One region of the Parageobacillus sp. NEAU-HV-2 genome, then DNA from elsewhere that is predicted to be linked to it. Evidence: riboswitches for the same ligand, from Rfam matches in the RefSeq annotation. Region 1 holds a riboswitch; each other region holds the start of a gene.

Region 1 (3,444 bases):
ACCGGATGCCCGAACGCGTCGACAAGCAAAAAATCTTCGTCTGTCTGCTTGCGCTTGTCTTTACCGCTTGCGGTGACAAGAAAAGTCAGCGGGTTCTCCGTTACCTTGATGGACAAGTTGCCGCTCGTCGCGAAAAACCAATCGCGCTCTGCCAGCTCTGCCTTGACTTCGGCCAACTCCCTCCATTTTTTCACAACGATGCTCATACGTTTACCTCCATCGTCTGCAAAAAATGAATGACATCGAAAAACGTTGTAAACGGCGTGTGCGGAAGATCGAGCTCCTGACACTTGTCTAGCAGGAAGTCGCGGGCGAGGACGTGGTCAGCCCGTTTCGCTACTTCTAAATCAGTGATCGAATCGCCGATCACGATATGAAATGCATCCGGCACGGCCAGTTTTCTCAACAAGGATGGCTTGCAGCAGCCACAGCCGTTTTGGCACTGGCCATCGCACGCATGCGGCCATGTGATGCGGATCGTCTCGCCGCTGAAATCAGCACTGTTGCAAAAAATGCGCTCTTTTTCGACCAGTCCTTCTAACAGCGGATAGACAAAAAAGTCGATGCCACCGCTGACGACATAAAGCGGAATGTCGTGCTCCTTTGTAAATGCGACAAATTCGCGAAACCCGTCGCGAAGGCGGGCGGTTTGCAAAATGAAATCCGTAATTTCCTCCTTCCGGCTCGATGGAAGCAGGGAAAACATTTTCCCCACCCCTTCCTGCACGGAGATGCGCTGCGCCAATATATCATCTTTTAACGCTTCCCACTCGGGCGGCGCAAACTGCTTCATAATCGCGATAATGTTGTCATTGTCCGTAATCGTTCCGTCAAAATCGCAAAAGATCACTCGTTTGGTCATGATGTCACCTCTACTGCGCCCCACAGGTCGAGCGCTTTTTGCAACGCCTCATTGTCACGGGCCGCTTCATGTAAAGATTTGCCGGCAAGCACAGCATCGATGGCAGCGCGGAACGCTTTGCCGCCCCCTGCCGCTCCGTCTGGATGGCCGTGAATGCCGCCGCCGGCGTTGACGACGCTGTTTACGCCGAAATCGCGGAACAGAAGCGGCACCAGCCCTGGGTGAATGCCCGCTGACGGCACCGGAAACGCCTGTTTTAACGGCTCCTTCTCATCCGTTAATTCTTTGGCGATGCCAAGCGCTTCTTCTTTGTCGATCGCGACGCTTCCGTACGGCGATGGGAACAAGACAAAGTCGGCCCCGGCAAGACGAAGCAGCTTGCCAAGCAGCAAGGACGCTTTAACACCGTAAAATTCCGACGGGGTAAGCGCGCCGCTGAATGCCGGATGAGCCATAATCGGAATGGCAATCTCTTCATCCTCGCGTAATCCTTGCAATACATCCAACCCGTATACAAAAACGTTAAACAGCAATACATCCGCGCCCAGCTCCACCGCGCGTTTTGCTTTTTCTTTCAATTCGAACATTTTGCCGGTTAAATTGACGGCATATAACGTTCGTTTTCCCGTCTGTTCGAACACTTCGTTGAGCACCGCTTTCCCATCCGCAATCCGTTTTTCAAACGGCAGCACATCGCTGTCAAATAAAATTTCATCATCCTTGACAAGATCGACCCCGCCAAACGCCTGCTGCTTCAGCTGTTCGGTTAAATATGCTAAATCGCGGCCGATAATGCCTTTAAAAATGCTCATGAGAAGCGGACGGTCATATACATTGACTTTTTGGCGAATCCCATCGATGCCGAAGCGCGGACCCGGAAACTGTTTTTTCCAAGCGTCAGGGAGCGTTACATCTAGCAATTTTACTTCTCCGTCTAAAGACAGCTTGCCGAACACCGTTGCCAAAAGCGCCGGAATGTCAGCGCTGAAGTTGACTGTCGGATAAGCGATTTGCACGATCGCGCGCTTCAGCCGTTTGCCAAAATACTGATTTACCCGTTCGCTTTCTTCCAACTCTTGTATATGGACGACTTCCCCTTTATGTTTGCGCAGTTGCTCTTGTTCCAATAGAGGCAGGTCGGTCCATGTGCCAACCGTTAAGCCAAGGGCGATGCCTTCTGCTTTTTTCTTTATATCTTTCTCATCGTGAATAAGATATGTGGCAATGACTTGACTCATGTTCATCCCTCTTTCTCTTCATCAAAAAAGCCTCTTCATAAGAAGAGGCATTGAAATTGACACTCTTCTTATCTCTCAGCGTTTCCGCTGCAAGAATTAGCACCGTGCTTCGCGATCACCGCCAAGCCGGTTGCCGGGCTTCATTGGGCTTGTCCCTCCACCTACTCTTGATAAGAATGCTTGCAATATTGTATTCACTTTTCGGACTATTCGTGCATGCAAATTTAATTTGAATTATGACAGCATTTTTAAACGTTGTCAATCATTTTTTTGTTTTCAAAAAGACAAAGCTTGCCAATCCGCTCCGCGGCTTCTTGTAAACGGGCTTCGCTCGTCAATAAGCCAACGCGCACATAGCCTTCCCCATGCTCGCCAAACCCGATTCCCGGCGCGACAGCCACATGCGCTTTTTCAAGCAAATAATCGGAAAAACGTTCCGACGTCCAGCCGTGCGGCACCGGCAGCCACGCGAAAAACGAGCCCTTCGGTGGCGCGACATCCCAGCCGATTTGCCGCAATGCCGCCATAAACGTATTGCGCCGTGATTCATATAAGGCGACAAGCTCTTCGACACAGCGCTGCGAGGAAAGAAGAGCGGTTGCTGCCGCTTCTTGAATCGCGCCAAACAGGCTGACGTATAAATGGTCCTGAAGCAAATTAATCGCCGCAATCACGCTTTCATTGCCGACGGCAAATGCGACGCGCCAGCCCGCCATATTATACGTTTTCGAAAACGTATAAATTTCCACGCCGATGTCTTTTGCCCCTTCTGCCTGAAGGAAGCTAACCGGTTTTTTTCCATCAAAGCCAATCGCACCGTAAGCAAAATCATGGACGACGCAAATCCCGTGCTTGGCGGCAAACGACACCGTTTCCTCGAAAAATTCCTGCGAAGCAGTCGCTCCGGTTGGATTATTTGGATAATTTAAAAACATAAGTTTAGCTTTTTCTGCAATATGGCGAGGAATGTCACTATAATCAGGCAAAAACCCATGTTCGGCACGCAATGGCATCATCACCATTTTTGCACGCGCCAGCGCAATCCCCGACCAATAGTCAGGATACCCCGGGTCAGGAACGAGCACGATATCACCAGGATTCACGAGGCATTGCGGAATCTCGACAAGCCCCGCTTTGCCGCCGAACAAAATGGCGACTTCTTTTTCGGGGTCAACGGTCACGCCGTATTCCCGTTCGTAAAACTCGGCAACCGCCTGTTTCAAAAAAGAATACCCTTGAAACGGCGAATATTTGTGATATTTCGGGTTTGCCACCGCCTTTTGCATCGCTTCAACGATATGTGGCGGTGTCGGCTGATCCGGATTTCCTTGCCCTAAATTGATG
Region 2 (3,444 bases), on a different contig from region 1:
AGCGAATGGCAAGGTCGCCGATGCCTCCGCCGCCGACAATTCCAGCCATTGCCGAATATCCAACTAAACTAATCGTTGTGATTGTAATTCCATGCACAATGCCAGGGCGTGCCTCAGGCAGCAGCACATCTTTGATAATCATCCACGGTGTCGCGCCAACGGCAACCGCCGCTTCGATTACCCCTTTTTCGATTTCCCGCAAGGATGTTTCTACAATTCTTGCAAAAAACGGAACGGCAGCGACCGACAAAGATACGGACGCAGCAGTAGGTCCGATCGTTGTTCCGGTAATCAGTTTCGTAAGCGGCAACAGCCCGACGAGCAAGATGACAAACGGTATCGAGCGAATCATATTGACGATAAAGCCAAGGACGGATTTGACCACTGTGTTCTCCAAAAACAGCCCGCGGTCGGTGACGAAGAGGAGAATTCCGAGCGGCAAACCGGCAAGGATCGCGACGAAAAGGGAAATTGCCACCATATAAATCGTCTCTAAAAACGCTTTGTTCAGTTCGGGAATTAAATCAATTAACGCATCAAGCAGCATGTGCAATCACTTCCAATCCGTTCGTTCTTTGCGAAATGTAGTTAATGGCTCGCTCGATTTCTTCCGGTTCGCCGGTCAGCTCCATGACAAAGATTCCGAGCGGCATCTCTTGAATATACTCGATTTTTCCATGCAAAATATTGCCTTTTACTTTAAAGGCTTGTAGCATATCAGAAACGATTGCTTCCTCGGCGGTCTTCCCTTTGAACTGGATTTTGACAATCGTTCCTGTCCGCTTCTGCAGCAGATGATCAGGGAGTTCAAACCGCAATACACTATTGATAAAGGACTTTGTTAATTCTTCTTTCGGATTTGTAAAAATGTCATATACGGTACCTAATTCGATGATTTTCCCGTTTTGCATGACGGCGACGCGGTCGCATATATCTTTGACTACTTCCATTTCATGCGTAATCAGCACAATCGTAATGCCAAGTTCACGGTTGATTTTTTTCAACAGCGTCAAAATCGATTTGGTTGTACTTGGGTCTAACGCCGATGTTGCTTCGTCGCACAAGAGGACGGTCGGGTCGTTGGCAAGTGCCCGAGCGATGCCGACCCGCTGCTTTTGACCGCCGCTTAGCTGAGAAGGGTACGCGTCCCGCTTATCGGAAAGCCCGACCATTTCAAGCAATTCATTGACTCTTTTTTCAATTTCTTCTTTTGGTTTTTTTGCCGCTTTTAAGGCAAATGCGACATTTTCAAATACCGTTTTGGAGCTGACAAGATAAAAGTGTTGAAAAATCATTCCGATTTTTAAGCGGGCCTGCCGCAGCTGTTTGCTGTTCAATGCCGTTAAATCGACACCATCGATGATGATTTGGCCAGATGTCGGGCGTTCTAAAAGATTTAAGCAACGCAGCAACGAGCTTTTGCCGGCACCGCTATAGCCGATGATTCCAAAGATCTCCCCGTCTTGAATGGTTAAGGATACGTTGTCGACGCCGACAACTTGTTTCTTTTTCGTGGAATAGATTTTTGTTACATTTTTTATTTCGATCATCACTTCTTCCCTCCCGATCTATTTGCGGAGTTTTAGTAATTCTGAAAAACTATGTATATAAGAAGTTTTGCTTTTTTGTTTTTCCTAGAGGTGAAAAACAAAAAAGCCCCTTTCATTCAGAAAGAGGCATCGGTATGTCAATACCCGACTTATCTTTCAGAATGAAAGCCATTCTGCAGGAATTGGCACCGTTCCCTAAAAGGGAGGTTGCCGGACGTCATTGGGCCTGTTCCCTCGGTCACTCTTGATAAGCGGTTTGTTGTATGCAATTTTTACATTCATCATAATTCCAAGAAATCCGGTTGTCAATATTGGTTTTTGCGATGATGGGATAAGACAGCGCTTACATCGTTGTTATACCGCGAAAAAATTTTTTCGCAGGTGTTTTCCTCTTTCATGGAGAACAAATTAATGAAATAGGACAAATACATATTTAATAGATGAGGTGAGCATGATGCATATCGTTTCAGCCGCAGAAATGTACGAAATCGACCGCGACACGGTTGAACAAATCGGCATCAGCGCCGATTCTTTGATGGAAAACGCCGGACAAGCGCTGTTTCATGTGTTGTGCGAACGCATTCCTCGTTCGGCGCGTGTGGTAGTGTTAGCGGGAACAGGGAATAACGGCGGTGATGGATTTGTCGTCGCAAGAATGTTGAAAAGCTACGGATATGATGCTGATTTATGGCTTATTCCGCCGAAAGAAAAGATAAAAGGTGCGGCGAAAACGGCGCTTGAGGTGTATGAGCGTTCCGGATATGACTGGAAACCATATGCGGGAAATGAACAAGCGTTTGCCACGTACATTTTACAATACGATGTCATTATTGACGCCTTGCTTGGCATTGGCATGAAAGGGGAGGTGCGGCTGCCGTATAAAAAGATTATTGAGCTTGTCAACCGCTCCCACGCTATTGTCTATGCGATCGATATTCCGAGCGGAACCCAAGCGGATGGGGGAGAGACTGAAACCGCGATTCGTGCCGATGTAACCATCACCATTCAATGTCCGAAACTTGGGGCGTACACGTTCCCGACGGCCGATTATTACGGGGAGCTTCTTGTTGTTGACATTGGCATTCCGCCGCTTGCCGTCAAGCGGAATGCCGCGCCCCGCTTTGTATGGAAAGAGGACGATGTCGTGCGGACGTTGCCAAAACGGAAACGGTCATCCCATAAAGGAACGCATGGAAAGCTGCTTGTTGTTGGCGGTTCTCGTCCGATGACAGGAGCGATTACGTTAACGGCCAAAGCGGCGCTGCGAAGCGGAGCAGGATTATTGACAATGGCGGTGCCGGATGACATTTATTCCGTTGTCGCCAACCGCGTTCCGGAAGCGATGTACTATCCATGTCCGGCACGGGACGGAGTGTTTTCCGGCGCCTTGGATGTATCGGCGCTCGATATCGATGCGATCGCGATTGGCCCGGGGCTTGGCCGTACGGACGAGGTCCGCGATCTTGTTTCCGCCATCGTGCAGCAGCCAGTGCCGCTTGTTATTGATGCCGACGCCCTCTTTTTCTGGAACGAGTACACCGCGCTAATTCGTGAACGAAAAGCGGCAACAGTGGTCACCCCGCATCCCGGGGAAATGGCGCGCATGCTCAATCTATCGATCCGTGACATCGAAGGTGATCGTTTTGGTACTTCGAAGCGGCTTGCAATGGAGTACGGCATCTACGTCGTGTTGAAAGGACCTTATACGATTGTGACAACGCCAGACGGTTCGCAATACGTTAACACAACCGGAAATCCCGCCTTGGCAAAAGGCGGAAGCGGTGATGTACTGACGGGTATCGTTTCCGCGTTTCTCCTGCAGCATCATTCCACACAAGAAGCCATCAGCAACGCCGTCTGGGTTCACGGAAAAGCTGCCGATATGCTTGTAGAA
Region 3 (3,444 bases), on a different contig from region 1:
CGAATTTCCAGAAGCGGAGCATATTTATATCGACCGTGCCTACCGCGAAGTAGCAGCAGCGCCAAATTGGCATATTGCACAAGTATTATTGCGTGCGAATTTTGATGTGCATATGAACTATTTATCGAAAAGGTGAATAGGCAATGAAAAAAATAGAGCCGTTTGAAATTGATGAGGCCATTGGCAACGAAGAGATTGTTTGCCTTTATTTATATACACCGATGTGCGGCACTTGTCAGCTTGCCAAACGAATGCTGGAAGTAGTCGAGGAATTGTTTCCGTTTCTTCCTTTTTACCAGACGGATATTAATTATATGCCAGAGCGAGCGGTTGCATGGAAAATCGAAAGCGTTCCATGCCTTCTTTTATTTCAGGACGGCAATATCGTTAAAAAGTGGTATGCGTTTCATTCTGTTCCTTATTTATATGAAACGATCAAAGAGATGTTACCAAACGATAATCGGTTTTGTACGAACCGAAAGACAGACTAAGGGCGACGATCCCCTCCTCAGCTATCCATGTTGCAAACATCCGTTATTTTGACTGCATTTGACATATTTCTTGGGAAATGATAAGAACTTTGCTTGTTTTCCGGATGATTTGTCGAGATTTTTGTAAAGGATTCTTCTCGCTAGATATGGAAATAAATGAAACAGCAGTAACGGAGGAGGAGGGGAAATTGGATATGCGTGAACTAGTCAAACAGCTTGCCGAACGAATGAAAACATTAAATCATCTATTGCCGATTTTACCGGAGGAAGAATTGTACGTTCGCTTTGAGTCCGAAACGGGAACAGCAGTCGTAGTGATTTCAAAACATCGAATCAGCCCCAAAGTGGAAGTAGACGAACGGCGGGTATTAACGGTGCGCGGGTCAAAAGAGGCATTGGAATCACTATTAAGCGGAAGGATGAAATTACAGCAGCTAATTCGTCTGCAAGAAGTGCATATTTCGGGAAGTTTCCGGCATATGCTATTGCTTGAGTCCTTGCTTCACTTAGCCAAGCCATACCGACGTGTTTGCTAATGATTGGCGATTTGCTTTTAGATGAAAAGGAATTGACAAGTATAATAAACAGCGTTAAAATATTCAGAAAAGATAGATGAATTGGGGACCGATTTTAAGCTGAACCGACAAGAAGCAGAGCACCAACGAGATGGTTGTCCATGAAAGCCAAGCGGAATAAGAGTGAACGTCTACACGAATTTTGCACGCTGTAATTTGCTCATTTTTCGTAATTCTAAAAAAATAGATTCTTATCAAGAGAGGTGGAGGGAACTGGCCCAATGAAACCCGGCAACCGGTTGCGATAACACGGTGCCAAGTCCAGCAGAGCAAAATGGCTCTGGAAGATAAGAAGAGTATATATCCCTCTCTTCTTAAAGGAGAGGGTTTTTATTATAAAAAGGTAAAGGGGAGAAGTATAGTGAGTGGAAAGCAATATCGTTTAGAGACAATAGCCGTTCACGGTGGGGTAAAGCCGGATCCTGCGACCGGCGCGCGAGCAGTTCCGATTTACCAGTCGAATGCCTATTTATTCGCCAATACGGATCATGCCGCCAATCTATTTGCATTGCGGGAAGAAGGATATATTTATACACGCATTCATAACCCGACCGTTACCGCATTGGAAGAAAGAATAGCTCAGCTAGAAGGAGGCGTTGGCAGCCTTGCCTTAGCCAGCGGAATGGCGGCGATTACCCTGGCGATTTTAAACATCGCCGGCGCAGGAGATGAAATCGTATCGGCAGCGACGATATATGGTGGTACATATAATTTGTTCGCTAATACATTGCCGAAATACGGAATTAAAACCCACTTTGTCGATCCGTCTAATCCGGAAAACTTCCGGGCCGCGATTACGCCAAAAACGAAAGCGATTTTTGCGGAAACCATCGGCAATCCTAGCTTGCACGTGTTGGATATCGAGGCGGTTGCGCAAATTGCCCATGAAGCGGGAATTCCACTGATTATCGACAATACGTTTGCCACTCCGTATTTATGCCGGCCGATTGAATATGGTGCCGACATCGTTGTTCATTCTGCTACCAAATGGCTTGTCGGCAATGGAACGACGCTAGGCGGCATTATTGTTGATGGCGGCAATTTTGACTGGAATTCGGAGAAATTCCCAGGGTTTACTACTCCTGATCCAAGCTATCACAATCTTGTCTATGCCGAAGCGCTTGGCAATGCGGCTTACATTGTCAAAGCGCGTGTACAGCTGTTAAGAGATTTAGGTCCGGCGATCAGTCCGTTTAACGCGTTTCAAATTCAGCTTGGAATGGAAACGTTGCATGTCCGTATGAAAGAGCATATTGCTAACACGAGAAAAATTGTCGAGTATTTGGATCGCCATCCTGCAGTCGATTGGGTGCTTTATCCGGAACATGACAGCCATCCAGCAAAAGAGTTGGCGAAAAAATATTTGCCAAATGGAGCCGGTTCGATCGTTGTTTTTGGCTTAAAAGGCGGCAGGGAAGCAGGTGCGAAGCTCATTAACCATGTGAAATTATGGTCGCATGTTGCAAATGTCGGCGATGCGAAAAGCCTTATCATCCACCCAGCAAGCACAACGCATCAACAGCTAAACGAAGAAGAACTAAAATCGTCGGGGGTAACGGAGGATTTAGTCCGTCTGTCCGTCGGGATTGAAAACGTCAATGACTTAATCGAGGATTTAGAGCAGGCCATTGCCGCTGCGACAGGTATTACTTCTATTTCCGTTTCATCATAAAACAAGATTCCCGAAAATATGGACGCAAAATTTTTTATTGACATGGTTCAATATAGGGTGATACAATCACATTTGTGATTAATGGAGAATTTGTAATTGAATAATGCGATTGTTGCGCTCTTATCAAGAGAGGTGGAGGGATGTGCCCAATGAAGCCCGGCAACCGTCAGCACATACGCTGAAATGGTGCCAATTCACACAAAGCATCTGCTTTGGGAGATAAGAGACGGAATGGTAATGATTACCTTTCTGTTCTCTTCGAGCAGAAAGGTTTTCTTTTTGGAACGAGCCGCCTGCTAGATGAAGGAAGGTGAAAATGTGCATGATTACATTGGAAAATGTGACGAAAATATATGAAGCGGCAAACGGATCGGTCACTGCAGTCGATCATGTTTCTTTACAAATTAAAGAAGGGGAAATTTTTGGAATTATCGGATATAGCGGCGCGGGGAAAAGCTCGCTCATCCGTCTTCTTAACGGATTGGAAAAACCAACAAGCGGTAAAGTCATTGTTGCCGGACGGGATATGGCTAATATTAAAGGAAAAGAATTGCGAAAGGCTCGCCAGGAAATCGGGATGATTTTCCAGCATTTTAATTTATTATGGTCAAGAACCGTTCATGAAAATATTGCATTTCCTTTAGAAATTGCTGGTATCCCGAAAGAAACGCGGAAAAAGCGGGTCGATGAGCTAATTCAGCTTGTC
Region 4 (3,444 bases), on a different contig from region 1:
TAGAAATTTACATGATGACTACCCTTTTGGGAAGCATATACTCAGCAATCCTTGCATCCAATATCCTTGCCAAGGAAGAAAATGAAAAAACGATTGAATTTTTACTGTCAAAGCCGATCACAAGAAGTAAAATCGTAACAGAAAAACTTTTGGCCGTTTTGGTAAATATTTTGATCTTTAACGGGGTGTCGACGATAGCAAGCATCATTGGATTTCAATTTGCAAAAGATCCGGATGTTCCGACAGACACGTTTAGTTTGCTAATCGTCGCAACGATATTGCTTCATTTGACCTTCGGTGCAATTGCGTTTATGTTGTCATCAATCATGAAAAAAACGCGAAACATCCTTTCCATCTCACTTGGGATTGTCCTAGTTGCCTACTTTATGAATGTTTTGTCAGGGGTGTCGGAAGATTTAGAGGTTCTAAAATATTTTAGTCCGTTTAAATATGTGGACGCTGCCTCCATTATTAATAATAACGAGCTTGATCCTCTGTATATCTTTATTATGGCTGCGGTTATTTTGATTAGTATATTCACAGCATATATGGTATATAGAAAGAAAGATATTGCAGTCTAATAAGAGGTGTTAGAATTGTATTCAGCTTTTGAAAAGCAGCCGCAAGAAAAAAAGGACCTGATTATCAAAGTGGCCATCGAGGAATTTGTGAAGAATGGTTATGAAAAAACCTCTACAGATGTTATAACGAGCCGGGCGGGAATTTCCAAGGGGATCCTTTTCCATTATTTTAAGAGCAAGAAAAACTTATACCTTTATTTAGTGAATTATGTGAAGGACCTTCTTACGGAAAAAACAATGAAGGCGTTAAGAGAAATAAAATCTGATGATTTCTTTGAAAGGATCAAAGAAATCGTACTGACGAAACAAAAAGTGACGGCGCTGTATCTCCAAGAAACTCAGTTTATCATGGATGCCTTCACCAATCCTCCTGCTGCAGTAAAGGAGGAAATGGAAGAAATCATTAAAAAACACTACGAAACTTACCAGGGAGATTTTTTGCTGGAGCATGTTTATATTAAAGACCTTATCCAAACGGAAAAACTTAGAGAGGATATTTCCGTGGATACTGTTATCCGCATGACCATGTTAATCGCTGAACAGCTGTCTAATAAGTATTTGGCTCTATACAAAAATAAGCAAATTGATATCATTAATAGTACGGAGTCTATGATCAGGGAGCTGAATGATTATCTTAAGATTGTGAAATATGGAATCTATAAATCAGAATAGAATTTTTGCTTTCCTTTTCCGTGGCGTTTAGCTACGGGATTTTTGTATATTATTTTAAGATTTGTTGAAAATTATTTAAAAGTAAGACATTCTCAAGGTGTATTGCACAACAGATCAATATGTTGTAACCTTTTAGTTGTTTTTACAACGAAATACAACCGTTTATCTTCTTATCGAGAGAGGCGGAGGGACTGGCCCGAAGAAGTCTCGGCAGCGGACTCGGTTTCGAGTGCTGTGCCAAATCCAGCAAGCATTGTGCTTGAAAGATAAGAAGGGTTTCTTATATAGATACGTATAAGACCTCTTCTTATGTTCTGATAAGAAGAGGTCTTTTCTCTATGTGAATAGACCTTTCGAAAAAACATAAAATGAGGTGGAAAGAGTGGAGTTAAAAAAAGGAAATCTATTTGCGTTATTTCCGTTTGTCGTCTTTTTAGTGTTGTTCATTGGTGCAGGAATTGTTACGGGTGATTTTTATAAATTTCCAGTCATTGTGGCGATTTTGATTGCGGCAAGTATTTCGTTGATGATGAATCCGAAAGAGTCTTTAACGAAGAAGGTTGAAGTGTTTACCAAAGGGGCTGGAAATGCCGATGTCATGTTAATGGTCATCATTTTCTTATTAGCAGGGGCATTTTCGGAAGTAACCAAAAAAATGGGGGCTGTTGAATCAACGGTCAACTTAGCCCTTTCCGTTATTCCGCAAAATTTATTAATAGTCGGTTTATTTGTCATTGGATGTTTTATCTCCATTTCGCTAGGAACTTCTATGGGAACGATTGTAGCATTAGCGCCGATTGGAGTTGGAATTAGCGAACAAACGGATATTTCTTTGACATTATCGATGGCAGCTGTCATTGGTGGTGCCATGTTTGGAGATAACTTATCTTTTATCTCGGACACAACGATTGCGGCAGTACGAACACAAAATACGAAAATGAAAGATAAGTTTAAGGTGAACTTTTTCATTGTTTTACCAGCGGCCATTATCACCATCGTTCTTTTCTGGATATTTACTGCTGGAGAGCAAGCGGAAATGACGAATCAATCTTTTAATTGGATAAAAATTTTACCTTACCTTGGTGTATTAGTGACTGCATTAATGGGTGTCAATGTACTAGTTGTGTTAGCAGGCGGCATTTTATTAGCAGGAATCATCGGCCTTCTTGATGGAAGCTACAGTGCAATGGGTCTCATTCAAGCCATCGGTGACGGGGTCGCTGGAATGCAAGAATTGTCGCTGCTTGCGATTTTAATTTCCGGTATGGTGGAAGTCATTAAACATAACGGTGGAATTGATTATTTACTTCAATTAGTAACAAGAAATGTGAAGTCGAAAAAAGGAGCACAATTCGGTATCGCAGGGTTAGTGAGTTTAACAAATCTTTCAACAGCAAACAATACGATTTCCATTTTAATTGCTGGCCCGCTTGCGAAAAACATTGCAGATCAATATGACATTGATCCGCGTAAATCTGCCAGCATATTAGATATTTTTTCATGCTGTTTCCAAGGGCTCATCCCATACGGTGCGCAAATGCTTTTGGCAGCAGGTGTTGCTTCCATTTCACCATTAAGTATTTTGCAGTATTCATTCTATCCAATCTTAATTGGAGTTTGTGGTATGCTTGCGATTGTGCTTGACTATCCAAAATTGAAAACGCCAAAAGAAGTGAAGGCGAACTTTGAAGTGAATAAAGCGGTATAAAGAAAAGGTCTCAGGTGCTGAGGCCTTTTCTTTATGGAGTTTTGTTTTTGCTCTGACCTCGAATACGATTAAACCGAACGGTCGTTTTTTGATAAAGTACAAGAGTTATTCATCCAAAAAGGTTGTAAAGCAGCATCAATGAATAACCTTGTGTGTTAGTAAAGGGAGTATTACTTAAACTAGAAGTACGTCTCTGGATGTAAAGTAGAGGGAGAGCTTTTATAGGCCACTGCACCATACATCTGTTTTTATAATCATGAACGCTTTCAGAAAAAACTAAACCATATAGCAGAGAAATGATGTTCCTTATTCACAATTTTGATTTCGTATGGTATAGTTTATAAAACGTAATGATTACTATTATCAACAAGAGGTGAGAAGAAATGAAACCTTTTTTTCTTATCGTTGGAGCAGGTCCTGCTGGGATTGGAATGGGAATATTATTCAAGCAGTTAGGGATTGAGAATTTCGGGATTTTAGAGC

The links. A riboswitch is a leader RNA that binds a small molecule or an ion and turns the genes downstream of it on or off. The one in region 1 is predicted to bind S-adenosylmethionine.
Region 2: linked by a shared signal. The riboswitch ahead of AC1WMD_RS07685 (methionine ABC transporter ATP-binding protein) and the one ahead of mtnW (2,3-diketo-5-methylthiopentyl-1-phosphate enolase) in region 1 are both predicted to bind S-adenosylmethionine.
Region 3: linked by a shared signal. The riboswitch ahead of AC1WMD_RS10530 (O-acetylhomoserine aminocarboxypropyltransferase/cysteine synthase family protein) and the one ahead of mtnW (2,3-diketo-5-methylthiopentyl-1-phosphate enolase) in region 1 are both predicted to bind S-adenosylmethionine.
Region 4: linked by a shared signal. The riboswitch ahead of AC1WMD_RS09175 (Na+/H+ antiporter NhaC family protein) and the one ahead of mtnW (2,3-diketo-5-methylthiopentyl-1-phosphate enolase) in region 1 are both predicted to bind S-adenosylmethionine.

Annotation. Positions count from the first base shown of each region.
Region 1 is NZ_JBXUJJ010000001.1:309,195-312,638, reverse strand. Features, by position in the region: gene AC1WMD_RS01760 (methylthioribulose 1-phosphate dehydratase) at 1-206, opposite strand, end outside; gene mtnX (2-hydroxy-3-keto-5-methylthiopentenyl-1-phosphate phosphatase) at 203-862, opposite strand; gene mtnW (2,3-diketo-5-methylthiopentyl-1-phosphate enolase) at 859-2,100, opposite strand; SAM riboswitch class I at 2,166-2,277, opposite strand; gene AC1WMD_RS01745 (pyridoxal phosphate-dependent aminotransferase) at 2,349-3,444, opposite strand, start outside.
Region 2 is NZ_JBXUJJ010000003.1:270,854-274,297, reverse strand. Features, by position in the region: gene AC1WMD_RS07690 (methionine ABC transporter permease) at 1-547, opposite strand, end outside; gene AC1WMD_RS07685 (methionine ABC transporter ATP-binding protein) at 537-1,550, opposite strand; SAM riboswitch class I at 1,697-1,804, opposite strand; gene AC1WMD_RS07680 (bifunctional ADP-dependent NAD(P)H-hydrate dehydratase/NAD(P)H-hydrate epimerase) at 2,005-3,444, shown strand, end outside.
Region 3 is NZ_JBXUJJ010000005.1:178,643-182,086, forward strand. Features, by position in the region: gene AC1WMD_RS10515 (toprim domain-containing protein) at 1-136, shown strand, start outside; gene AC1WMD_RS10520 (thioredoxin family protein) at 144-491, shown strand; gene AC1WMD_RS10525 (SCP2 sterol-binding domain-containing protein) at 680-1,027, shown strand; SAM riboswitch class I at 1,255-1,360, shown strand; gene AC1WMD_RS10530 (O-acetylhomoserine aminocarboxypropyltransferase/cysteine synthase family protein) at 1,428-2,738, shown strand; SAM riboswitch class I at 2,856-2,964, shown strand; gene AC1WMD_RS10535 (methionine ABC transporter ATP-binding protein) at 3,061-3,444, shown strand, end outside.
Region 4 is NZ_JBXUJJ010000004.1:177,425-180,868, reverse strand. Features, by position in the region: gene AC1WMD_RS09185 (DUF2705 family protein) at 1-581, shown strand, start outside; gene AC1WMD_RS09180 (TetR/AcrR family transcriptional regulator) at 597-1,253, shown strand; SAM riboswitch class I at 1,421-1,526, shown strand; gene AC1WMD_RS09175 (Na+/H+ antiporter NhaC family protein) at 1,636-2,961, shown strand; gene AC1WMD_RS09170 (NAD(P)/FAD-dependent oxidoreductase) at 3,345-3,444, shown strand, end outside.